2 regions of the Saccharothrix stipae genome follow, and region 2 is predicted to be linked to the other one. Evidence: predicted binding sites of a transcription regulator. Region 2 holds the regulator's gene; the other holds the start of a gene.

Region 1 (4,417 bases), on a different contig from region 2:
CGGCTGGACGACCTGTCCGGCACCGCGGACCTGACGTTCGACGACCTGACCACCAACCTGGTCCTGATGACGACGGACCTGTCCGAGGGCCGCCCCTACCGGCTGCCGTTCACCGAGCCGGCCGACGCGTGGCTGTTCTGCCCGACGTGCCTGAGGAAGGTCCTGCCGGGGCGCACCGTCGACAAGCTGGGCGACGACGCCACGCGGCACCACTGCCCGTTGCACCCCACCGAGACCGTGCGCGTGCTGCCGAGGAACCTGCCGGTCGCGCTGGCCGTGCGGATGAGCATGCCGTTGCCGGGCCTGATCGCCGCGGTCCCGCTGGTGCGCGCCGAGCCGGAGCCGCGCGTGCACTGGTTCTCCGACGGCGGGATCACCAGCAACTTCCCGATCCACTTCTTCGACAACCTGCTGCCGCGCTGGCCGACGTTCGGGCTCTCGCTGCAGTCCTACCCGCCGGGCGACGACCGGCCCGTCTGGCTGCCCGAGCAGGACGCGTCCACCAGCGGCACGCCGTGGCGCGGCATCGGGCTGGTGCGGCACTTCGCGTCCGCGATCCTGGACACCATGCTGGACTGGCGCGACACCATGCAGTCCGCGCTGCCCGGCTACCGCGGCCGGATCGCGCACGTCCGCGTCGGCGCGCTGGAAGGCGGCACGAACCTGTTCATGCGCCCGGAGACCATCCGCGCCCTGGCCGAGCGCGGCGCGGAGGCCGGGCGGCTGCTGCGCACCCGGTTCACCGAGGACGGCGGCGACCGGACCGACCGCTACCGCTGGATCCGGATGCGGCTGGCCATGCGCGAGTACCGGCAGCTGGCCGAGCAGTCCGGCGAGCGCGGCGAGCTGTACCGCGACCTCACCGCCCGCTACCGGATCCCGGCGGACCTGCACGAGTGGTTCACGACCCCGCCGACCGGCCTCGACCCGCACGCGCGGGAGATCGGCCTCACCCTGGACGCGCTGGGCGCGGTGCCCGACGGCCCGTTCGACGGCGAGCCGCCCGTCGACCCCGACCTGCGCCTGACCCCACCGGAGTGACGGCGGTCAGGCCTTGCGGCCGACGCCCGCGTACGCGTTGATGTAGGCGTCGTCGGAGTCCGGCCGCCACTCGCTCAACGGCACGACGCCGGGTTCCACCACGTCCAGTCCGGTGAAGAACGCGGCGACCTCCGCGCCCGAGCGGAGCACCAGCGGGCTGTCGGTGCGGCGGTAGATGGCGTTGACCTGCTCACCGCTCTCCCGCGCTTCCTGCGACACGCCGTCCCAGCTGGCGTGCGAGATGGCCAGGAAGCTGCCCGGCGCCAGCACGTCCCGGTACCGGGCGAGCGCCGAGTGCGGGTCGTCGGTGTCGGGCACGAAGTGCAGCACCGCGAGCATCAGCAGGCCGATGGGCCGGTCGAAGTCGAGCGTCGCGCGGACCTCGTCGGCGGCCAGCACGGAGTCCGGGTCGCGCAGGTCGGCCTGGATCGCGGTGGCCAGCGGGTTGTCCGCCAGCAACGCCGTGCTGTGCGCCACGGCGACGGGCTCGACGTCGGCGTACACCACGCGGGCCGCCGGGTTGGTCTGCTGGGCGATCTCGTGCACGTTGCCCACGGTCGGGATGCCCGACCCCAGGTCGAGGAACTGGTCGACGCCCTGCGACAGCAGGTAGCGCACCGCCCGCCGCAGGAACGACCGGTTGGCCCGGGCCGCGCCGGACATGCCGGGGAAGATCTGCTCGACCGACTTGGCCGCCTCGCGGTCGACCGCGAAGTTGTGCGACCCGCCCAGGTAGTAGTCGTACATCCGGGCCGCGCTCGGCCGTTGGAGGTCCACCGAGGACGGGACCCAGCTCGCCTGCTCCATGCGCACATCTCCTCGTCAGTGGACCGCGTGATCGTCGCGGTGCGGCAAACCGGGCACAACCCCCGAATGGACGCTCGCGGCGCGATTCGCGGTAACCGTAGGAGGTCCGGCTCCCGACCGCGGCCCGGGTCTCCCATCCCGGGTCACCACCGTCCGGCCCAGGTTCGACCCCCGAATGGGCGCTCGCTGTGGGCGAACACGAACCGGAAACAATCCCGCGCTCACCTTGGTTGAGCCAGTCAGACTCAACTTTGGAGGGATCATGGGCGAGACGTTGGCGCTGCCGGTGCTGCCGCTGGACGACGTGGTCGTGCTGCCGGGCATGGTCGTGCCGATCCGGCTCAGCGGCTCGGACGCCACCGCCGAGGCCCGCGCCGCGATCGAGGCGGCGACGGCCGCGGGCGAGGCCTCCGGCGACCGGTCGAAGGTCCTGCTGGTGCCCCGGCTGGACGGCAAGTACGCCAAGGTGGGCACGCTGGCGGTGATCGAGCAGGTCGGCAGGCTGTCCGGCGGCGAGCGCGCGGCCGTGGTGCGCGGCACCGAGCGGGTCCGCATCGGCACCGGCACGACCGGTCCGGGCGCGGCACTGTGGGTCGAGGCGACCGTGGCGGACGAGCCGCCGGTGGACGACCGCACCCGTGAGCTGGCCCGCGAGTACCGGGCGCTGGTCACCACCATCCTCCAGCAGCGCGGCGCGTGGCAGGTCGTCGACTCGGTGCAGCAGGTGGACGAGCCGTCCGCGCTGGCCGACCTCGCGGGCTACGCCTCGTACCTGGACGAGGAGCAGAAGGTCTGGCTGCTGGAGACCAGCGACGTCGCCGAGCGGCTGGAGAAGCTGCTGGAGTGGGGCCGCGAGTACCTGACCGAGCTCGACGTGGCCGAGACGATCCGCAAGGACGTCAAGGAAGGCGTCGAGAAGCAGCAGCGCGAGTTCCTCCTGCGCCAGCAGCTGGCCGCGATCCGCAAGGAGCTGGCCGAGCTGGACGGCAAGCCCGCCACCGAGGAGCAGGACTACCGGGCCCGGGTCGAGGGCGCGGACCTGCCGGACACCGTGCGCAAGGCCGCGCTGGCCGAGGTCGACAAGCTGGAGCGGACCTCGGAGCAGTCGCCCGAGGTCGGCTGGATCCGCACGTGGCTGGACACGGTGCTGGAGCTGCCGTGGAACGAGCGCACCGAGGAGTCCTACGACATCGCGGGCGCCCGTGCCGTCCTCGACGCCGACCACGCGGGCCTGGACGACGTCAAGGAGCGCATCACGGAGTACCTGGCCGTGCGCCGTCGTCGGGCCGACCGCGGCCTCGGCGTGGTCGGCGGTCGCCGTTCCGGCGCGGTGCTGGCCCTGGTCGGCCCGCCCGGCGTGGGCAAGACCTCGCTCGGCGAGTCGGTCGCGCGGGCCATGGGCCGCAAGTTCGTCCGGGTCGCCCTCGGCGGCGTGCGGGACGAGGCCGAGATCCGCGGCCACCGGCGCACCTACGTCGGCGCGCTGCCCGGCCGGATCGTCCGGGCGATCGCCGAGGCGGGCTCGATGAACCCGGTCGTGCTGCTGGACGAGATCGACAAGGTCGGCGCGGACTACCGGGGCGACCCGACCGCGGCGCTGCTGGAGGTCCTCGACCCCGCGCAGAACCACACCTTCCGCGACCACTACCTGGAGGTCGAGCTCGACCTGTCGGACGTGGTGTTCCTGGCCACGGCCAACGTGCTGGACTCCATCCCCGGCCCGCTGCTGGACCGGATGGAGCTGGTGCGACTCGACGGGTACACCGAGGACGAGAAGGTGACCATCGCCCGCGACCACCTCCTGCCCCGCCAGGTCGAACGCGCCGGCCTCACGGCTCAGGACGTCACGATCACCGAGGCGTCACTGCGCAAGCTGGCCGGCGAGTACACCCGCGAGGCGGGCGTGCGCCAGTTGGAGCGCTCGCTGGCACGGGTGCTGCGCAAGGTGACCGCAGGCGTGGCGCTGGAGGAGGCCGAGCTGCCGGTCACGGTCGACGTGCCGGACCTGCGCGGCTACCTGGGCTCGCCCAAGCACACGCCGGAGTCGGCCGAGCGGACCACCGTGCCGGGCGTGGCCACGGGCCTGGCGGTCACCGGCGCGGGCGGCGACGTGCTCTTCGTCGAGGCGTCGCTCGCCTCCTCCGGCACCGGCGGTGCGGGCGTCACGCTGACCGGCCAGCTCGGCGAGGTGATGAAGGAGTCGGCGCAGATCGCGCTGTCCTACCTGAGGTCGCACGACGACCGGGCCGAGGCGCTGGCCGATCGGGGCGTGCACATCCACGTGCCGGCGGGCGCGGTGCCGAAGGACGGGCCGTCGGCCGGTGTCACCATGACCACGGCGCTCGCGTCGCTGCTGTCCGGCCGCCCGGTGCGGTCCGACGTGGCGATGACCGGCGAGGTCTCGTTGACCGGCCGCGTCCTGCCGATCGGTGGCGTCAAGCAGAAGCTGCTGGCCGCGCACCGGGCGGGCATCACGACCGTGCTGCTGCCGCGGCGCAACGAGCCCGACCTGGACGACGTGCCGGAGTCGGTGCGGGCCGAGCTGACCGTCCACCTGGTGGCGGACGTG
Region 2 (4,417 bases):
TGGCCGGCGAGCTGCTCGGCGTGCTCGACGACATCGAGCGGGCCGGCGCGCACGGCGACCTCACCGGTGCGTTCAAGGCGGTGGCCGACAAGCTGGTCGGCGCCCTGCACGGCACCGGCCTGGAGGCGTTCGGGCACGAGGGCGAGGAGTTCGACCCGTCCGTCCACGAGGCCGTGCAGCACAGCACGTCGCCGGACGTCAGCGGGCCGACCGTCACCGCCGTGCTGCGTCGCGGCTACCGGTACGGCGAGCGCGTGCTGCGGCCCGCGCTGGTCGCGGTGACCGACCACGAGCCGGCCGCCGAGCCGCCCGTCGTCGAGCAGTCGGTCCCAGCAGGGACGGCCGACGAGGCCGTCGAGAAGCCGGTGGAAGAGCAGCAGCAGGACTGAGGAAGGGGGCGGCGTCCGTTGAGCGCTCGCGACTGGATCGAGAAGGACTTCTACCGCGAGCTGGGCGTCACCTCCGACGCCTCGGCCGACGAGATCAAGAAGGCGTACCGGAAGTTGGCGCGGGAACTGCACCCCGACGCCAACCCCGGTGACGCCAAGGCCGAGGCGCGGTTCAAGGCGGTGTCCGAGGCGTACGGCGTGCTGTCGGACACCGCCAAGCGCAAGCAGTACGACGAGGCCCGCCGCCTCTTCTCCGGTGGCGGCGGGTTCCCCGGCGGTTTCGGCGCCGGCGGCGGGTTCGACGTGGGCGACCTGTTCGGCCGCCAGGGCGGCGCGCAGCCCGGCGGCATGGGCGGGCTCGGCGACCTGCTCGGCGGGCTGTTCAACCGCCGGGCCGGCGCGTCGACGTCGGCGACCAGGCCGCGGCGCGGCGAGGACGTCGAGACCGACGTCCGGATCGACTTCACCGAGGCCGTGAAGGGCGCGACCGTGCCCATGCGGCTGTCCAGCCCGGCGTCCTGCGGCACGTGCGCGGGTTCCGGCGCGCGCCCCGGGACGTCACCGCGGACGTGCACGAACTGCGGCGGCGCCGGCCTGGTGACGCGCAGCCAGGGCGCGTTCGCGTTCTCCGAGCCGTGCGCGGACTGCCGCGGCACCGGGCGGATCGTGGACGACCCGTGCCCCGAGTGCGGCGGCGACGGCGTGAGCACGAAGACCCGGACGCTGACCATCCGCATCCCGCCCGGGGTGGACGACGGCCAGCGGATCAGGCTGGCCGGGCAGGGTGAGCCGGGGCGCAACAACGGGCCCGCCGGCGACCTGTTCGTGCGCGTGCACGTCAACCCGCACGCGCTCTTCGGCCGGTCGGGCAACGACCTGACCGTGACCGTGCCGGTGACCTTCCCCGAGCTGGCGCTCGGCACGACGTTGACCGTGCCGACCCTCGAGGGCAAGGTGACGTTGAAGGTGCCCGCGGGCACGGCCAGCGGCCGGGTGCTGCGGGCCAAGGGCAAGGGCATCGCCAAGCGGGACGGCCAGGTCGGCGACCTGCTCATCACGCTGAACGTGGCCGTGCCGAACAACATGGACGCCGCTGCTCGGGAGGCGTTGGAGAACTACGCGTCGGCGACGGCGAAGCACGACCCGCGCGCGGAGCTCAACGCCCTTGTGGAGAAGAGGTCGGTGTGAGCTTCCCGTTCCCGCCCGGCACCGACGAGGACACGCCGTTCTTCGTCATCTCCGTGGCGGCCCAGCTGTCCGGTCTGCACGCGCAGACGCTCCGGGCCTACGACCGGCTGGGTCTCGTGTCGCCCGGCCGCACCTCCGGCGGCGGGCGCCGGTACTCGATGCGCGACATCGTGCTGCTGCGGGAGGTGCAACGCCTCTCGCAGGAGGAGGGCGTGAACCTCGCGGGCATCAAGCGCATCATCGAGCTGGAGAACGAGGTCGGCGCGCTGCGCGCCAAGGTGCAGGAGCTGAGCGAGCAGGTCGCCTCCGCCATGGCCGCGGCCGAGCACGCCGCCGCGTCGGTGCACGCGTCGTACCGCCGCGACCTGGTGCCGGTGCGCCACGAGACGGCCCTGGTCGTCTGGAAACCGAACCCGAAGCGCTGAGGACGTGCCGCCGGGCCGCTGTGTAGCTCAATAGGGTGATCATGGCCGGAAAATGTACGGAAACACTGTTCCCGTACCTCGGTTAGGAACGAGGAACCCCGCGACCACCACCCGCCCCCGACCCCCGGATCACGACCGCCCACCACGCCCCCCGACGCCGACCCCGACCCCTTGACCCGAACGACGCACACTCGACCGGCCGACCCGCGCCAGACTGGACCCCGTGGACTACGTCTTCGTGCACGGCACCACCCAGTCGCCGGCCGCCTGGCGCCCGGTCGAGGACCTGCTCCGCCGACGCGGCCACCGCACCGTGGCCGTCGACCTGCCCACCGACCGCCCCGAGCTGCGCGCCGTCGACTACGCCGCGATCGCCCGCGCCCAAGCGGGCGACGCGCTGGCCCCGGTCCTGGTGGGCCACTCCGGCGCCGGCCTGCTGATGCCCGCCATCGCGCGCGCCGTCGGCGCGTCCCACCTGGCCTGGATCGCCGCGATGATCCCCGGCCCGGTCCCGCTGGCCGACGAGCTCGCGGTCGACACGGGCGAGATGTTCAACCCCGAGTGGCGATCGCTCACCGAGCCCCCCACCGCGGACCCCGTGGTGGCCTCGTACTTCCTGTTCCACGACTGCGACCTGGCGGGTGTGCGCGCGGGTCTGCGGACGCTGCGCCTGTTCTACCCCGCCGCGACGTACCGCGAGGTGCACGAGCTGCCGGACCTGCCGTCGACCTACGTCCTGCCGCGCGACGACCGCACGCTGCGGCCGTCGTGGATGCGCCGCGCCGCGCGCGAACGGCTCGGGGTCGAGGCGATCGAGGTCGACGGCGGGCACTGCCCGCAGACCAGCCGGCCGGAGACGCTGGCGGCCGTGCTGGGCGCGGCCCGGCCAGGGCCGCCGTGACGCACGCGGACCGCCGCGAGCGCTGAGGCCCGCAGAACGTGAAGAATTTTCGGAAAGTGACTCAGTCCAGCGTGAACGGGTCGTACCTGATCCGGTCGAGCGGGGTGCCGGCGACCAGCATCCGCGACACGGTCGCCCGGATCATGGACGGCGAGCCGCACACCAGCACGTCCCGGTCCTCCCACGCCCCGTAGCGGGTGACCACGTCCGCCAAGGTGCCCTGCTCGATCCCGCGCGCACCGGGGTCGGACTCCAGCACCGGCACCACGGTCAGCCACGGGTTCGTCATGGCGAACCGCTGGAGGTTGTCCAGGTCGTACAGGTCCTCGCGGGTCCGCCCACCCATGAACAGGTGCACGCGCGGGTTCTCGCCCCACTGCGCCATCTCGTCGATGATCGCGTGCATGGGGGCGACACCGGTCCCGCCGGCGACCATCAGCACGTCCCGCCCGGACTTGCGGTCGACGCTGAGCCGACCCATCGGCGGGCCGATGCGCCACACGTCACCGGGCTGGGTGTGGCCGACGATCGACCGGCTGACCCACCCGCCCTCGACCGACCGGATGTGGAACTCGATGATCCCGTCGTCACGCGGCGCGTTCGCGGGCGAGTAGTACCGCCACAGCCGCGCGCGCTGCGGCGTCTCGACGCTGACGTACTGCCCGGCGCGGTACCCGACGGGGTGGTCGGGTTGCAGCCGCACGACCGCGAGGTCCCAGCTCACCCGCTGGTGGTCCAGCACGGTGGCGTGCCAGTAGGCGGGGCCGTCGTCGGCCGCCGCAGCCTCCTGCATGGCCCGCGCCATGATCGTGTACGCCTCGGCCCACGCCATCTCGACCTGGGGCGTCCACGCGGGCCCGGCGAACTTCTTCACCGCCGCCAGCAACGCCATGCCGACGGACTCGTAGTGCACGTTGACCACGCCGAACTTGCGGTGGTCGCGCCCGAGTTGGCGCAGGAACGGGATCAGGTCGTCCGGTCTGTCCACCATCTGGACGACGTGGACGAGGGCGCGCAGCAGTCGGCTGCGCTGGACCTCCATGTTCGCGGGGAACATCTCGCGGGTCGCCGGCGCGAGGCTGAAGAGCATGCCGTAGAAGAACTTGGCTACCTCTTCGGCGCGCGACTCCACCACCGCGAAGCTCTCCCGGATCATCCGCACCATAGCGGTGACACCAGGAGGAGGTTCTCGGTGTGGCGGGCTCGGGATGGGGCTCAACACGGCGTTCGCAGTCATGGTCCGGGCGCAGTCTCCACGTTTCTGGCGGCGCCAGCAAGGGCGCTACGTCCTCGTCAAGCTTCCATCCCCGACGAGGGGACACTAACCCGCCAACTGGCCGATCGACTCCTTGATGCCACCTTCGAGTGCAGTGCGATTACGGACGGTTGCTCAGCGCTCCCGCAAACGAGTGGACATTCCCTTCCACGTATACCGAACTCGGTGCTTGTGGCCCACCGCCAGACGCGCATCCCCTCACGGGATGTGGGCCACGCCGCACGTCAACCGACCCGTC

Evidence for each region. Region 2 encodes HspR, which represses chaperone genes until heat shock. Its sites were predicted from a motif close to ANNTTGAGTNNNNNNNACTCAANNT; they were not measured.
Region 1: the regulator HspR is predicted to act here: its motif matches at 2,076-2,100, upstream of lon (endopeptidase La).

What each region holds. Positions count from the first base shown of each region.
Region 1 is NZ_BAAGTN010000008.1:837,242-841,658, reverse strand. Features, by position in the region: gene ACYVLT_RS20755 (patatin) at 1-1,041, shown strand, start outside; gene ACYVLT_RS20750 (SAM-dependent methyltransferase) at 1,048-1,848, opposite strand; gene lon (endopeptidase La) at 2,111-4,417, shown strand, end outside.
Region 2 is NZ_BAAGTN010000017.1:442,442-446,858, reverse strand. Features, by position in the region: gene grpE (nucleotide exchange factor GrpE) at 1-389, shown strand, start outside; gene dnaJ (molecular chaperone DnaJ) at 408-1,577, shown strand; gene ACYVLT_RS30180 (heat shock protein transcriptional repressor HspR) at 1,574-2,002, shown strand; gene ACYVLT_RS30175 (alpha/beta fold hydrolase) at 2,226-2,903, shown strand; gene ACYVLT_RS30170 (FAD-binding oxidoreductase) at 2,965-4,068, opposite strand.